Regions from separate parts of the Lysinibacillus zambalensis genome, predicted to be linked through region 3. Evidence: riboswitches for the same ligand, from Rfam matches in the RefSeq annotation. Region 3 holds a riboswitch; each other region holds the start of a gene.
The links. A riboswitch is a leader RNA that binds a small molecule or an ion and turns the genes downstream of it on or off. The one in region 3 is predicted to bind thiamine pyrophosphate.
Positions count from the first base shown of each region.

Region 1 (4,217 bases), on a different contig from region 3:
AAAACTTAGGCCCTGATTATTTGGGTAAATACAATGAGCTGTTTTTAGAATTTAAAATGAGTATTCGATAAACTTAAGCTGTTCTCACATTACGTTGAGAATAGCTTTTTTGTTTATCTGGAAGAGAATCCCAAGGGAAGACTGGTGCAGAAACTTGTTTTAATAATTAGAATCCCCATAAATAAGTCTCTTATTTCAGACTTATAGTCAATAGTAAACGTACAAGCCTTGTGGTAGACTGTAATATATTTGAATAAAGAAAGGGGTATTCGATGACCCAGCAGAAGTCTAATAAGGCGGCTTTATATATTTTAATGTTTAATATGTTTATCGCAATGGGGAGTATCGGAATTATTATTCCTGTCATGCCTGAGTATTTACAACTATTTGGTGCTGCAGGACAAGTACTTGGCATGTTGATTGCAACGTTCGCCTTAGCACAATTTGTTTTTTCTCCAATTGCTGGGAATCTTTCCGATCAATACGGTCGTAAAAATCTCATTATTTTCGGTCTTATAGTTACAGGCCTTGCACAAATTGGTTTCGGGCTATCTACAGATGTGTGGATGCTCTTCTTGGCACGCTTTTTAGGTGGCCTTGGATCTGCATTTGTCGCACCTCCTATAATGGCATTTGTGGCTGACGTCACAACGTACGAGGAACGCGGAAAAGGTATGGGGATGATAGGGGCAGCAATGTCCTTTGGTTTTATGATCGGACCAGGTATCGGTGGATTCCTCTCAAAAGTTAGTTTACACTTTCCATTTTATACTGCTGGATTTGCAGCTATCTTAGCAGCTATTTTATCGTTCTTTTTATTACCTGCTACAAAACCGAACACAGCGAAAAAAGCGCAGAAGCAGGATAATCTTGTAAAGCAGATGGCCCGTTCAGTCCAAATGCCTTATTTTGTCATGCTAATTATCATGCTTGTATTCTCTTTCGGAATTGCTAACTTCCAAACAACATTATCATTATTTGTTACAGAAAAGTTTAATTATACACCTACTGATATCGCCATTATATTAGTAATGGGCGGCGCTTTTGGTGTTGTTGTACAGATGTTTGTTATTACACCGCTGTTTAATCGCTTCGGCGAAATGAAAGTAGTGTTAGTCAATTTATTTATTGCAGCCGTTTCGATTTTCTTAATATTATTCGCATCCGGGTTTGCACTTATTTTAATTGTAGCGACAATCTTCTCTACAGCTACGACATTGATTCGCCCAGCTGTCAACACACTGATTTCAAAGCTTGCTGAAAATGAACAAGGCTATGCAGCTGGTCTGAATAATGCGTATATGAGTCTTGGTAATATGATTGGTCCAGCTTTAGCAGGTATGTTATTCGATTGGAATATGAACAGTCCTTATATTTTCGGGTCTATTATTTTAATGGCTTGCTTCTTCCTTGCCCTTATTTGGACAATGAAAAAAGCACCACACCTTATGCACCCTGATTCAAATTAGTCTGAAAAGTTATTGACTATTTTTAGTAGTGTGCTACATTATTAGGAGAAAAACTAACAATTAAATGTTTACCACTAGGGGAGTCTTTAAAAGGCTGAGACGTATATTGTCATATACGGACCCTTTGAACCTGATCTAGTTCACACTAGCGGAGGGAAGTGGCGACACTTGCTTTTTGCTATTTTAAATGCAAGGCCGCTTCCTAATGCTTTTAGGGAGCGGCTTTTTTCTAGTTAATTAGCGATTCACAAAATACTAAATAGGAGTGGAAATTATGTCAATTCGAAAATTAACAATCATGGCCTTATTAGTAGCAATTGCCGTAGCAGGTTCTACCTTCGTTTCAATACCAACAGGCATTGCGCGTGCCTACCCTGTACAGCATGCCATTAATGTAATTGGCGCGATCATTCTTGGACCAGTGCCAACTGTTATGGTCGCCTTTATCACAGCCATTATTCGTATTTTAACAGGCACAGGCTCATTATTAGCTATACCCGGCAGTGTTATTGGTGCTTTATGTGCAGCTCTTGCCTATAAATACAGCGGCAAACAATGGCTCGCAGGTATCGGTGAAATGTTTGGAACAGGTATAATTGCCTCACTCATTGCCGCACCTTACGCACATTTATTAATGGGGACATCTGTAGCTTCTTTATTTTTTATGCCAGCCTTTTTAACTTCAAGTACTATTGGTGCTGTATTAGGCATTGTCATTGCTAGCAATTTACGTAAAACTGTATTTGTAACTAACCTTAATACTCTTTTATAATTCATAAATCCTTTTTGAAGGGATGAGTGATTTATCGGAATATTTTTGAAAATACAGTATATCTGACCGCACTAATAGTTTGCAGGAATTCTATATTCCCTATTTTAACCACCTACTTTGTAAATGTCATCCAACTATTGATGATAGCCTTGGAATGACAAAAAACGATGGCTCATTGCTATAAAGCGTTGAACCATCGTTTTTTAATTGCTAATGTCGATTTTTCATGCCCTTTAATAGCTGGGCAACATTTGTGTCCTCTGCCTGTATTGGTTTTTCCTCTACACGCTGATCTTTTTTCTTCGGTCTTGTTAGGAAACCCCAACCAAAGCGTCTAATGGTAATATCAATGAAGAATAGTAGCATCCCTGCTAATAAAAGCCATGTTGCGATATTTTGGCGTTCCGCTCCTTTTTTAGTAAATTCACGGAATACTTCGCTCGGTTCTTTCAAAACAGAGCCGCCTGTTTGCTTTGTTAATTCTTTGACTAGCTTATCGTTCACTGGACGTAATTCATATTCAGCACTATAAGGTACACTTAAACCAGCCTGGTAAATAGCTTGCTCTTCATCGGCAATGCGGAAAAAGATGAGTCCTGGTTCTGCTTGCACGACTGCTCGAACTTGTGATGCCGAAATTGCCTCAAGCTGTGTTTCAAGTTCCTCACCCGCTTCATTGACAGCAACAATATCTAAAAATGCCGCTTCATTTGTTGGGTCAGTAATGACAAAGGAGCCGTCCGATTCTAGACGTACATCGTAGGCAACATCGTTATAGCTTGGTAGCATTTTAGAAATAAGCGTTTGCCAAAATGCACCCCAATTTTGCCACCTTGCCCAGTCTCCCGTCCATTTTCCTGTCGAATCAGACGTAAAGGCATAAGTTTTGCCAAGGCCATATTGCCATTCTGCAAGTACGGGATCTTCCTTCTCACTTTTTGCAATAATAGTGGCCCCCTGCTTTGCTGTCGTACCTATATAAGCATTCATTTTAGGTACCCCATTTGCAAATAACGTATTCCAGCCAGAGGCATTAAATATAGTTGGGTAGAATGGATTATCTTCAATATAGGTGCGTGAAATCATGGCAGTTTCACGAGATAAAATAGAAGGAATCGTCTGCTCATCAACAACATCGTAAAAACGCCCACTCCCCATCTCACTGAGTGCTTCAAGTAAGTTAGCATCTGCATCTTGACCAATTGCAACTGTTGAAAGAGTCGTGCCATTTTCTTTTCCATGTGCAATTAAGTCTTCATAGTTGCCCGACTGTGACTGTCCATCCGTTAATAAAATAATATGCTTACGCTGTAGTTTTAAATCTGCTAGATTTTCATAAGCTTTAGCAAGTGAACCATATATTTCAGTACCCCCGCCTGGCGTTACAGATAAAATCGTATCTACAGCTTCTTCCTTATTGCCAAGTGGCCCTGTCTCGATAATTTCCCAAGGTCGGTCATCAAAGGCAATAAACCCGAGCGTATCCTCATCTCGTAGCATTTCAACTGAACGAGCAGCAGCCTCCTTAGCAAGCTCTAGCTTTGCTCCAGACATACTTCCAGAACGGTCAAGTACGATTGCCAACCCTAATGATGGTAATTGCTCCTTACCTTTAATCTCCATTTCAACAGGTAGTAAAGTTTCGATTGGTGTTTTAAAATAACCGCCTAAGCCAAAGCTATTTTCGCCACCAACCATTGTAAAACCGACGCCAAAATTTTTCACTGCTTGCTCAATGACATTCATTTTTGCCTCACCGACTAAATGTCCTGGCACATTATCAAAAATGATTGCATTGTATTGTAAATAACTAGAAAGCTCATTTGGTAAACTTTTAGTATCTACAACATCGTAGGAAATGGATTGATTGCCAAGTGCCGCTGCAATTGGTGATGGTGTTTCATAACCATTAACAATTAGTAAATGTGGTTCACTTTGCACCATCGTGACGCTCGTTAATTTATTATTTTCAAAAA
Region 1 is NZ_JBEGDG010000003.1:180,335-184,551, forward strand. Features, by position in the region: gene ABNX05_RS06555 (ABC transporter substrate-binding protein) at 1-71, shown strand, start outside; gene ABNX05_RS06560 (MFS transporter) at 273-1,469, shown strand; TPP riboswitch at 1,536-1,643, shown strand; gene thiW (energy coupling factor transporter S component ThiW) at 1,744-2,241, shown strand; gene ABNX05_RS06570 (VWA domain-containing protein) at 2,452-4,217, opposite strand, start outside.
Region 1: linked by a shared signal. The riboswitch ahead of thiW (energy coupling factor transporter S component ThiW) and the one ahead of ABNX05_RS01255 (ABC transporter substrate-binding protein) in region 3 are both predicted to bind thiamine pyrophosphate.

Region 2 (4,217 bases), on a different contig from region 3:
TCCTTATACTGTTGATAAGCAAAATGATTTGTTGGACCATGGCCATTCCCAATAGATAAATCATGAGTTATTGCTAATTGAATAAATTTTTTAGCTTCCTCAATTGCCATTTCTATAGGTAGCCCAAGACCAAGAAAAGCAGTTAATGCAGCGGAAAATGTACAGCCTGTACCATGCGTGTTTTTTGTTGCAATACGAGTAGATTGCATAGAAAATGATCGACCATCTTGAAAAAATACATAATCAGTAGCATAACATTTATCCTCTAAATGACCGCCCTTCATAACGACGCATTGAACGCCTGTCTGTAATAAGATCTGGGCTACTTCGTTAATATCTGCTATAGAATTAATTTTTCTTCCGGAAAGGGTTTCGGCCTCAGGAATGTTTGGCGTTACAATTGTTGCTAAAGGTAGCAAATAATTTCGTAATGCCTCAATTGCTTCTTGCTGTAATAAACTCTCGCCACCTTTTGCGATCATAACAGGATCTACAATAAGTGGAATATTTACTTCGGCTAAAATATGTGCAATTGATTGGATGATTTCGGAGGAAAACAACATTCCTGTTTTAATAGCACTAATTGAAAAATCCTCGATTAGCGCTTTCAGTTGTTTTTCAACAAAACTCACTTCAATTGGTAAAACATCCGATACACCCAAAGTATTCTGGGCCGTTAAAGCTGTAATGACAGACGTTCCGAATACTTTTAATTCCTGGAATGTTTTTAAATCAGCTTGTATACCTGCACCGCCGCCACTATCTGAACCGGCAATTGTCGTTACAATATGCATTATTCTTCACCTTCCTTTGAAAGGCGATGTAGTTCATTCAATACAGCAATTTGAAAATCGCCAATGAATCGAGTAGAAGAAGCGGCTTTTTCTGCTAATTTTTTATAAAGCGATAATGTTTCTAGTAATTGGTCAAACGGTTGAGCTCCTGCGGTGAAGGAGGCACAACATAGTGCACTCAATAAGCAACCAGTTCCAGTAACTTCTGTCATTTGCGAATTTCCACCCGTAACCCATTGCTGATGTTTGCCATCAGTAATAAAATCCTTTTCACCGGTCACAATAACAATACAATTGTAAAGTTGGGCTATTTTCTGTGCCTCTAGTTCTATAGAAATTGAACCACTACCACTATCTACTCCTTTTTGTTGCCAGTCTACATTGGCAATTGCTGCAAGTTCTCCGATATTACATCGAATTGCCGCAAATTTAATTTCCTCCAAAAATTGCTGTACTGTTTGTTTCCGGTAAGTCGTTGCACCTGCTGCAACAGGATCTAAAACAACCGGAATGCCAAGAACATTTGCTTTTTTTCCTGCAAGTAACATGGATTCTTTCATTCGCTCATTAAGGGTCCCGATATTGATCAATAAGCCTGAGGCGATTGTGACCATTTCTTCAACTTCATGACCGTCATCAGCCATGACTGGTGAAGCGCCTATTGCTAATAAGCCATTTGCTTGGAAATTAGCAACAACATAATTCGTCATGCAATGAATAAGTGGATTTTGTTTACGAATCGTTTGGAATATCAATTTAAGTCCTCCTCGTTGGATGGACGTAAGCGTGCAAAAAAGGCTCTTTTCGTGCAAAAAACACGTAAAAGAGCCTTTCATCAGTAAGTCGATGTGAATTGCTCCCTACGTCAGTATTAACTAACAGGTTCAAAGGGTCAGGTTTTACCTTCTCAACTCTAAATGAGTCCCCCTGCAATTATGCTTTTAGTTGACCAAAATGTACCATATTATTCATTCGCGTTCAATAGGGAGTTTTTTATTTTCATTCAGCAATTCTGTGCGAAAGCGACGATTACGTCAAGTTGGAATGGATAGAAGTAATACGTGACTGATGCCATATAGCGGGGCATGATAGTTGTCACGACTTTAATGAATTAGAGTGAATTCCATTGAAAATGATAAAAATTGAGTTTTATAATGGGCATAACAAAAGGGGGCAATTGCCATGAAACGAGAAGATTTAATCGCACCAGAATGGTATAACATTTCAGAGGAAATTGAAAAGTATGCACAGGATCCTACCAAAAATGCATTATTAATTTATAGCGAAGACGAGGAAATTCAGTACGTATCATATACAACTTTACTTGAAAAGGCGAATCAGGCAGCACATGTATTTACCTCCCAAGGTTTAAAAAAAGGCGATGTTATTTTAGTCATGGTACCGAGATCAGTGGAAGCATATATCGTATATATTGCAGCTTTGAAGGTAGGGTTAACGATTATTCCTAGTTCAGAAATGCTGAGAACTAAAGATATTGAATATCGAATCAATCATGCCGATGCAAAAGGAGTTGTTGCATTTGAGCCTTATATTGAACAATTTGATAATGTGGGAAATTTACAAGCAATAAAGCAATTTGTCATTGGTCATGCACATGAGCCTTGGCAGCCGTTGCTTGAAAAAATGCAAGGCCAACCAACATCTTATATAAGCTCTACTCCAACTAAGAGTACAGACATTGCATTTTTAGCATATACAAGTGGTACAACAGGCAATCCAAAGGCAGTGGTACATACACATAGCTGGGGTTACGCACACTTGCGAACTACTGCGCCAAATTGGTTAGGTGTTCAAGAGGGTGACATTGTTTGGGCAACAGCAGCTCCAGGCTGGCAAAAGTGGATTTGGAGTCCGTTCCTCGCTACTTTAGGAAGTGGTGCAACAGCATTTGTATACAAAGGTCACTTTGATGCGGCAACTTACTTTGCACTGATTGAAAAATTCAATATTAATATTTTATGTTGCACACCAACCGAATATCGATTTATGGCGAGTCTAGAAAATTTACAAGATTTTAATGTAAGTACAATACATCAGGCTGTGTCAGCAGGTGAACCTTTAAATAGTGAAGTGATAAAAGTATTTTCCGAAGTTTATAATTTACAAGTACGAGATGGCTATGGACAAACAGAGAATACATTACTTGTTGGTACAATGGTAGGGATGGAGTCTAGAATGGGATCAATGGGCAAACCTACTCCGGGTAATACTGTTGAAATTATAAATGATATTGGAAATCCTGTTGCGGTTGGGGAAGTTGGAGATATTGCTGTACACTGCGAAACACCCGCGTTATTTAAAAAATATTTAAACGATCCAGAGCGAACAAATTTACAATTTAGAGGCGATTGGTATATTACCGGAGATCGTGCATACAAAGATAATGACGGTTATTTTTGGTTTGAAGGACGTGGGGATGATGTCATTATTTCTTCTGGGTATACGATTGGTCCATTTGAGGTAGAAGATGCGTTGTTAAAGCATCCGGCTGTGAAAGAAACTGCCGTTGTTGCAAGTCCAGATAAGATTCGTGGAAATATCGTGAAGGCGTTTGTTGTGCTCTGTGAAGGAGAAGTTGGTAATGAAACACTTATAAAAAAACTGCAAAGCCATGTAAAAACTTTAACAGCCCCATATAAATATCCTCGTGCAATTGAATTTGTTACTGAGCTGCCAAAGACTTCATCAGGCAAAATTCGTCGTGTCGAATTACGAGAGCAAGAAAAAATCCATTCTATCACTCATCATTAATTTCCTAGGAAATAATGTCGAAAATCAAAGTTCCTGCTTTTTTATGAACTTTGATTTTTTTTATAATATTAGGTAATGTATTATAGGTTGAATAAGTTAAAGCTTTTGCAAAGTGTTGGAGATCAACTTCGTGTTAAGGCGATAAGCCATATTATTGCAATAAGTATGAAACAAATTAGGATATTCATGAGGAGGCAGAAAAATATGAATGGTAAAAGGTGGGCTGCTTTAATAATTGCAGGTGTGCTTTTAGTATTTTCATTAGGAATGAACACTATTTTTGCAATATTTAAATCAGATTTCTTTAGCAGTTTTGATAGCTTGGTTGCTGGAGACGACTTGACGGTATTAGAAGAGGTAAAAGAAAGCGGCAATATGGATAAACGTATTGCATACTTAAAGGTTGATGGTACGATTCAAGATGTTGGATCAAGCACATTATGGCAACCAATTTCTTATGATCATCAATTTTTCTTAAATCAATTAGATAATATTTTATATGATGAGACTGTGGAAGGTATCGTCTTAAGTGTTAATACACCAGGTGGCGGTGTCAAGGAATCAGCAGAAATATATAAAAAGCTGTTGAAAATTAAAGAAGAGCGACAAATTCCAATCTATGTATCTATGGATTCGATGGCAGCTTCAGGT
Region 2 is NZ_JBEGDG010000004.1:126,648-130,864, forward strand. Features, by position in the region: gene thiD (bifunctional hydroxymethylpyrimidine kinase/phosphomethylpyrimidine kinase) at 1-794, opposite strand, end outside; gene thiM (hydroxyethylthiazole kinase) at 794-1,549, opposite strand; TPP riboswitch at 1,635-1,733, opposite strand; gene mbcS (acyl-CoA synthetase MbcS) at 1,977-3,566, shown strand; gene sppA (signal peptide peptidase SppA) at 3,771-4,217, shown strand, end outside.
Region 2: linked by a shared signal. The riboswitch ahead of thiM (hydroxyethylthiazole kinase) and the one ahead of ABNX05_RS01255 (ABC transporter substrate-binding protein) in region 3 are both predicted to bind thiamine pyrophosphate.

Region 3 (4,217 bases):
AATCGATAATAGCCACGCCTGCATTTCAAGCCTTGTAAACTCATCCAGTGCTGAAAACGGTTCATCTAAACATAAAATAGGTTTATTACTGACAATTGCACGAATAAACGATACCCGTTGTTGCATACCACCTGACAGCTCATTAGGATATGCATTTACAAATGCTGCGAGCCCCACTTTATCTAACCATTCCTTCGCAACGTTAACATTAGGTTTTCCATGAAGCTCCTCGACCATCGTGACGTTTTCTAGGATCGTCCGCCACGGTAATAAACATGGCTGCTGAGGCATATAGCCAATCGTCCCTCTTTTTTTCTGGATATCTGTGCCGTTTAATAAAATAGCACCTTTATCTATAGAAGAAACACCACCAATTAATTGAAAAAGTGTACTTTTCCCACTGCCTGACGGACCGATAATCGCCACAAATTCCCCGTCCTTCACCTCAAAAGATAAACTACGGATAACTGGAAGGGAATCAAAGGATTTATCAATGTTTTGAATGCTTAGCATAGTTTCCTCTCCCCTTCACAACAAGTTTTTCTATTAATCGAATAGCACTAAATAATAATAAACTTAAAAATATGATAGCGAAAATCGCTACAAATACACGATCCGTTCGAAATGAAGACTGTGCCAATGTCATATAAACGCCAATCCCCATTTTCGCTCCTAACCATTCCGCGATAACAGCCCCCATGACGCTATAGGTAGCAGCAATCTTTATGCCTGAAAAAATCGCTGGATACGCATAAGGCCATTCTAACTTCCAAAAGGTTTGGGCTTTCGTAGCACCTATCATCTCAAAATAATGCTTTAGCTCAGGCGAAGTTTGACGAAAACCATCCATTGCCGAAATAACAAGAGGGAAAAAGCACACAAGACAAATAATAATGAGCTTTGGCAATAAACCGAAGCCAAACCAAATGATTAATAATGGTGCTAGGACAAGTACTGGGACATTTTGCGACATAATGAGAATAGGGTAAAATAGCTCCCTTATAAACGTAAAACGATGTAATAGCACCGCAACTGTGAGCCCACATAATATCCCGATAGCAAGTCCAAGAAGTGCTAATTGTATAGTAGCTAAAGCATGAGGCACAAACGTCTCATACGATTGAAAGCCCTCTTTCAAAATGGCACTTGGTGCAGGCAAAAGCCAATGTGGAATATCAGCAAAACGGACAATTAGTTCCCATATGAACAAGAGGAAGGCGATAAAAATTATCGTCCTTCCTTGTTTAACAGCCTGCTTCATTACTTATATTTCTCCGTTAGCGTATCCATTGTAATACCGGATGGCTGATATAAAATTTTCACTTGCGTAATGACATTGATTGCGCCAAGCTCGATCATCTTGGCATTCATTTTTTCAATAATTTGCAGCAAAGTCGTAAGCTCGCCTTCCATTGTCGTTTCTAATGGATGAACTTCATATTTCACCCCTGAAGCATCGATAACTGCAATTGCTGCATCGACAAACGGGATCACATCTTCATATGTTTCAGTTTTCGGGATAATTTGTACACTTATTAAAGAGTTTGCCATATTACTTTGTCTCCTTTTTCGGTAAAAAGTCGTTTGTAAATGCTTGTTTTGCGTTAAATTCGCCCTCTAAAACTTTGTTGTCGGCCATCCATTTCGCGTAGTTTTCCCAGACAGCTAATTTTTGCTCGCCCCATTGTGCAGCATCGTCTTGATACTTATCTGCTAACCATTCCTGACTTTTATGCACAAGGTTCTTATCTAAATCAGGTACCGCTTCTAGTAAACTATCAGCTGCCTCATTAGGGTGTTTTATTGCATATTCATAGCCCTTTGCTGCAGCAGCGACAAATGCTTTTACCGTCTCAGGATTATCCTGAATCATTTTTTCATTTGTAGCAAGTACAGGTGTGTAATAGTCTAACTGCTCACTATAATCTGTTAAATAAAGCATGTTCAGCTTTTCGCCACGAAGTTCTGCTTCAATACCTGTCCATGCATAATAAATCCACGCAAAATCAATATCTTTTTTCATCATTGTGAAGAAATCTAAATCACCTGCATTGACGATATCTAACTTATTAACATCTGCATCTTCTGTTTGCATTAGTGATTGTAGTACAGCCTTTTCAAGCGGTGCACCCCAGCCACCGTATGTTTTCCCTTCAAAATCCTTTGGTGACGTAATGCCTTTTGATGCGGTAGATGCGAAGCCAGAAGTATTATGCTGTATAATCGCTGCAATCGATACTAAAGGTACATCCTGCACACGAGCCTGTGTAATTCCTTCCTGATAGCTTACGCCAAACTGAGCCTTTCCTGATGCTACAAGCTGATCAGCACCCGTTTCACCAGGTAATAAAATATCAACATCTAAGCCTTGTTCCTTAAAGTAGCCAAGTTTTTCAGCTACATATAAACCTGTATGATTTGTGTTCGGTGTCCAATCAAGAACTACCGATACTTTTGTTAATCCTTTAGCATCCTTTTTAGTTTCTTTTTCGCTACAGCCCACTAAAGTTAATAGTGCAGCTATTAGGACCAATAACCATTTTTTCATGCTGAATCCTCCAAGTTAGTAGTGTGAAAGTGTTCATGAATGAATGTCTTTACCAGAAGAAACCGTTCACGGTCTGTTTACACGTAAGGTATGTGCATGCAACAAAAGTCTGAAAACATAAAAAACGCCTAGGATTCCTCCCAGACGTTGTACAATCAGTATCAAAAACTTTCTTTTTTTGAATAGATGTTCCCTACGCTGGTACGAGCCAAATCAGGTTCAAAGGGTCAGCGTCTATCGGACACAATCTCAGCTGGCAACTACCAGCCCCCCTACATTCTTTCGATATGAACTTTTCGAGATTATTATAACCATATCTATCCGTAAATGACAAGGGTCTGTTTATCGATAGCGCTGAATTATTATTTAAACAGCCTCATTTGTAAAACGTTCCTTCAAGAAAGCAAAGTAAAATTCACCACTGTAACGGAGGCATCATGCTTTTAAAGTAATTTATAACTAAAAATACAAAAAATTCTTTCATTATATTGACAATGGAAACAAATTACAATAAAATTTGATTGATTAATCAATCATTTATTATGAAAGGAGTATCAACATGAATTCGATACTTACTAATGATGAAAAAAAGAAAAGAAAAAGATCTACAATTTTAGACGCCGCTATTAAATTATATAGTGAAAATGGTTTTGCAGAGACCAAAGTGGCCGATATTGCTAAGGAAGCAGGAGTTAGTTTTGGCTCCGTATTTACGTATTTTGATTCAAAAGAAGTACTTTATGAAGCAGCTATTTTAGAGCCATTGGAAAAAATCAAACCATATTTTATTGAGATACAAGAACACTTTAAAGGTGAGCCTCTTGAAATAATTAAGGAAATGATAGATTGTCATGTGCAACTTTTTGCAACGAGAAGTGAATACTTACGTTTAATTCAACAGGTTCTTGCAAGACCTGAACGATTTCCAAAGCTTTTTAAAGAACTAGATGATTTTGTAAAATCATTTCTAGACTGTATTTATCCGGTTATTGAAGCAGGTCAACGGCTTGGTTACTTTTATGAAGAAGCACCTTCATTAATTGCTGAGTCATACTTATCCATCTTAAACGGAATGCGTTTAACGTTTATTGATGAGTATACAAACACGGTGTGGAAGGATATAACGAGACAAGCTCTAAGATTATTTGGACCTATTTCTAATTTATAAACATTCTCTATCCTTCAGCCGTACCTATAAAATTAGGAAACTCAAATAACAGGGCGGAATCTATAGACATATTTTGTTCCCTATGAAAAATAGTTTGCATGATTTTCTTTTTGGCTCCCCTACCTATGTAGGACTCAAACTGGAAAACATAAAAGAGTCAATGAGACCACCACTTCCATTAGGAATTCTATCGGAAAAAACTATTACTTAAAGTTCGAGGAGTGATTATATGAAATTGAGAGATATCCATCCCAACATCAAACTTCGCCTAGCCATGCAATTTCTAGGCGGCCTTATTTCTATGGCTGTTATCCCTTTTCTCGCTATTTATTTTACTCAAAATATCGGCGCTACTAAAACGGCTTTTATTCTTATAATTATTGTCATTAGTGGGGTCATTGGAGGGTTTATTGGAGGGCATGTTTCTGATAAAATCGGACGAAAAAAATAATGATTTATTCTGAAATTGGTCTATTGCTTTCGTATCTGTTTATAGCACTT
Region 3 is NZ_JBEGDG010000001.1:265,732-269,948, forward strand. Features, by position in the region: gene ABNX05_RS01240 (ABC transporter ATP-binding protein) at 1-513, opposite strand, end outside; gene ABNX05_RS01245 (ABC transporter permease) at 491-1,261, opposite strand; gene ABNX05_RS01250 (thiamine-binding protein) at 1,261-1,551, opposite strand; gene ABNX05_RS01255 (ABC transporter substrate-binding protein) at 1,553-2,548, opposite strand; TPP riboswitch at 2,722-2,832, opposite strand; gene ABNX05_RS01260 (TetR/AcrR family transcriptional regulator) at 3,108-3,716, shown strand; gene ABNX05_RS01265 (hypothetical protein) at 3,946-4,167, shown strand; gene ABNX05_RS01270 (MFS transporter) at 4,167-4,217, shown strand, end outside.

Region 4 (4,217 bases), on a different contig from region 3:
TATAGGGGTTGTATTACATAATGGTTTTGATGAGCTACTTGTGTCAACGGCAGCCTTGTTTTTATGTGGAGTGCTACTTGTCGGTATATTATTTATTAAAAAAAATCCTGCCTACCAAAAATAAATTGGTAGCAGGATTTTAGCTTTTTTATTGTTCATCAAGTGAAGTTAAAATAATTGGTTTGTCTTTTGTAACGATAATTGAATGCTCGATTTGAGCAACTAATGATTTGTCTGGCGTAACGAATGTCCAGCCATCACCAGACTCCACAATATGCTCTGCTTTCGCTGAGATAAACGGCTCAACTGCAAGAACCATGCCTTCTTTCATAATTGTAGAATCCCATGCATCATAATAGTTCAAAATATGGTTTGGCTCATCATGTAAAGAACGACCTAAACCATGTCCCGTTAGGTTCATAATCACTGTTAAATCATTAGCATATGCTTCACGCTCAACAGCTTTTCCGATTTGGTTTAATTTTGATCCAGCTTTTACTTTTGTCATCGCACGATCAAAAGCACTTTTGGCTACGCGACACAACTTTTCTTTATCCTCATAGCCTTCACCAACTACAAATGAAATGCCTGTATCAGCAAAATAGCCGTTTAATGAACCAGATACATCTATATTGACGATATCTCCCTCTTTAATCACACGTTCACCTGGAATACCATGTGCGACTTCCTCATTAACACTAATACATGTGTATCCTGGGAAATCATATTCCCCTTTAGGTCCAGAAACTGCTCCGGCCTCAGCAAACATACGACCTGCAATTTCATCTAGTTCTAGTGTTGTTACACCTGGCTTTGTAGCAGCCTTCATTGCTTCACGAATTTCAGCACAAATACGGCCGATTTTTTTAAAGGCTTCAATCTCTTCTTGCGTTTTTACAATCATTTTTAACGTCCCTTTCATCTAATATCTACTATTTAATATAACATAACTTTCTATGCTTAAAACGCTAAACGCTTTAAATATTATATGCCATCATAAATTATAAAGTGCCGAAAACAGGCTTATCTCCATAACGTGAGATTGATTTCCGTTCCGGCTGGGCCCTTTATTGTTGCTGTCGCTACGCTTTCGCACAGATAAAACATTTGCTGACGTTTCGCTTAACTCTTCTTTTTTATTTTCCGCTAACCGAATCTTTAACTAAAGCCACTTCTAACTACGCTCACCCTTTTTTCCTAAAGGCTGAATCTAACTATTTCACAGTTCAAGCATTAGAAAAGACAAAAAGCACCTTTATTCAGATGCTTTTTAAAAAGATTCAGTGGTTTACTGTTATTCAACTGACAATAGGTGCTTAAACATGACTGACTTTGAGTTCTCTTAGAATTAAAAGAACACCAATTCCATAAACAATAGACATCGCTAAAGGTACTAGAGTGAAAGCTTGACCAACAAAGAAGCCACCTAAAATTAGAGCAGAAAGACAGATTCCTAAAGTAACAAATAAATAAGCTTTGCTTTTATAAATCCATATGTAAGGCAGAAAATGAGAGCCTGCTAGTAAGCCAATTGTGAAGGGCAGGTATTCAGGTATTTTCATATACACAATTATAAATACAGGTATATAAAAAGCTTGAGGAGCTGCTACTATCCCACTTAAAGTACCTAAAGGGTTGTCAATAGAGAGTAAATTAACCCCCAGAATTTTACTAATGACCATCCCAATAGGAAAAATGACACCTAAGCCAAATATCCAAATCAAACGTACAGCTTCTATTGGGAAAACTAAGGGCATTAGGGTGAAAATTAAAAAGACAACGGCGCCAGAAAGCAAAATGGGGTAACCTTTTTTTGCTTCAAATATAATTTCTTTTTGTAAATTTTCAAGTGTTTTATTCATTAACGCACTCCCTTTCGTAAAATCGGCAAAAGATTTATATAATATACCATCCTTCAACTATTTTTACCATTGATTATTCAACATAGTAATTTTCGGAATAATTGAAAGCTATGTAGAAATTGCTTAGGAAGGGCAATTTAATTACTGCACAGTTTCTTGATTTAATCTGTCTTTATGTTTTAATAGCAACAATCTTTAACAGTCTAAAAATAAAACCCTTCACTCATGTGAAGGGCATAATAATTATGATTTTCGTTGCATTAATTGAGGTGCTGCTGTAAATAACAGAACACCGACAATCGCTGTTAAAATCGTTGCTGGTAGCATATATGTTCCATTATAGATGATTGAATAAACCCATGCATTTTGATCGCCAGCATACTCTGCGAAAAATACAGCGCCCCCAATGGTATGTGCTGCATAACGTAAAAAGCCCGCTAATACCGTTCCTAAAATAATATAAAGAGCCATTTTCTTTTTGTTTAAATCTTTTGCAGCCTCAAGCACTGGTCCACGTACAACGGCCGCTAAGCCAACTACCGTAAAGGCAACACCATAATCAAGTGTTCCTTGAAGCCAATGTATAATATAGGCGCCAAACATTGTTTGCATAATACCAATAAGTAAACCCGTTACCATGCCTGGAATAAGACCCCAGCGAAATGCTATTAACATTATTGGCACCATTACGAGACTAACAGAGCCTCCTTGTGCCCATACTTTAAAGGAAACCTGATCGAGCACAAGGCCAATCGCTGCGAATATCGCAATTTCCACAAGCATTAATAGTTTTTTATTGTCCATAATTATTCTCTCCTTTGTTCCGATGTAGGATACAAGAGCAGGAATAGAAATCAGTTGGCAAATATGTCCCTATCTAGCATCAATAAAGATAAAAAAAACGATGCCAGGACAGAGCCTCACATCGTAAAAGTGTCGGTTTCTATCCACATCCCTACGCAAGCGTTAACTTACAGGTTCAAAGAGTTAAGGCATTACGTGCCCAGTCTCAGCTGACATCATCAGCTCCCCTTGTGGTCGTTACATCTTAATTTAGTTTAACAACCTCATTGTACGCAAACACTGTAACGATTACAACCTCTTCCACATTAATTTTTTTGAAACTTTACTGTTTTTCATGCGTAAATATTTAAAAAGGAGGTACAACTATGGAGAACAAAAAAATTTTATCTGCCTTTAGTTATCTAAGTATCTTTTTTGCACCCTTTATTGTGCCATTAGTCGTTTACTTTGTTTCAAAAGATAACGATGTAAAGAGTCATTCTCTTCGAGCACTAATATCACATTTAATCCCAGTTGCATTTGGAATAATATTTTTTGCAGTCTTTATTTTCTCAACTTTATCATTCAACACTTTTGAACCAGATTCAGGTAGTAGTTCTTTTCTTATCATTTGGTTAGTTTCATTTGTGATTTACATTCTTGTTTCAATCGGAATTGTCATTTGGAATATTATTCAAGCAGTTCGCGTTATCCGATAAGTTTCATTTCAACCTTGAACAGAGAGTACTAAAAGGAGCTGTTATTTTTTGAAAGTATCTAAAGTTGTCAAAACCGCCGTAAAATTAGCACCAATCGTTATTCCAATTGTTAAAAAAGTAATCGCTGCAAAAAAAGGAACAAATCCTACCGTAACTAAAAAGTAATAAAAAGGCGTATTTCCACACATCGGAAATACGCCTCTTTTTTATTTCACTTCAAAATATGTTTGACTATGTCCGTTCATTGTTTTTTCAACATGCAACACTGCAGGCATTGTAGCTTTTAACTCTGCAACGTGTGAAATGACGCCAATCATGCGTCCAGAATCTTGTAAATCAATAAGAGTATCAATCGCCTTATTTAATGCCTCTTCATCAAGAGAACCAAAGCCCTCATCAATAAACATTGTTTCAATACGGATATTACCTTGAAAGCTTTGAATGACATCTGCCATCCCAAGAGCAAGACTTAAAGAAGCATTAAACTTTTCTCCCCCTGATAATGTTTTTACATCACGTAATTGGTCTGTATAGGCATCATACACATCTAGCCCAAGTCCACTTTGCTTAGCATGCTTTTCTAAACGATCTGAACGTCGTAGCTCAAATTGACCGTTGGATAAATGATAAAGCCGGACATTTGCTGCCTCTGTAATTTTATCTAAATAATTGATTTGAATATAACGCTCAAAGGACAGCTTTTTCGCATTTTGCCCATTTAACATTGCATAAAGTTCTTTTACTCGTCCCGCTTCTTTTTCAAGTAAGCGTATTTCCAGCTCCGCTTCCTCTACTTTTTCGATAAAGTCTGCGCAAGCTTTCGCAAATCCTTCCATCTGCTGCAATACTTTAA
Region 4 is NZ_JBEGDG010000016.1:72,495-76,711, reverse strand. Features, by position in the region: gene ABNX05_RS18620 (TspO-related membrane protein) at 1-124, shown strand, start outside; gene map (type I methionyl aminopeptidase) at 149-904, opposite strand; gene ABNX05_RS18610 (DUF7010 family protein) at 1,317-1,862, opposite strand; gene thiT (energy-coupled thiamine transporter ThiT) at 2,106-2,666, opposite strand; TPP riboswitch at 2,798-2,905, opposite strand; gene ABNX05_RS18600 (magnetosome magnetite crystal formation protein family) at 3,032-3,364, shown strand; gene ABNX05_RS26565 (hypothetical protein) at 3,413-3,529, shown strand; gene ABNX05_RS18595 (AAA family ATPase) at 3,571-4,217, opposite strand, start outside.
Region 4: linked by a shared signal. The riboswitch ahead of thiT (energy-coupled thiamine transporter ThiT) and the one ahead of ABNX05_RS01255 (ABC transporter substrate-binding protein) in region 3 are both predicted to bind thiamine pyrophosphate.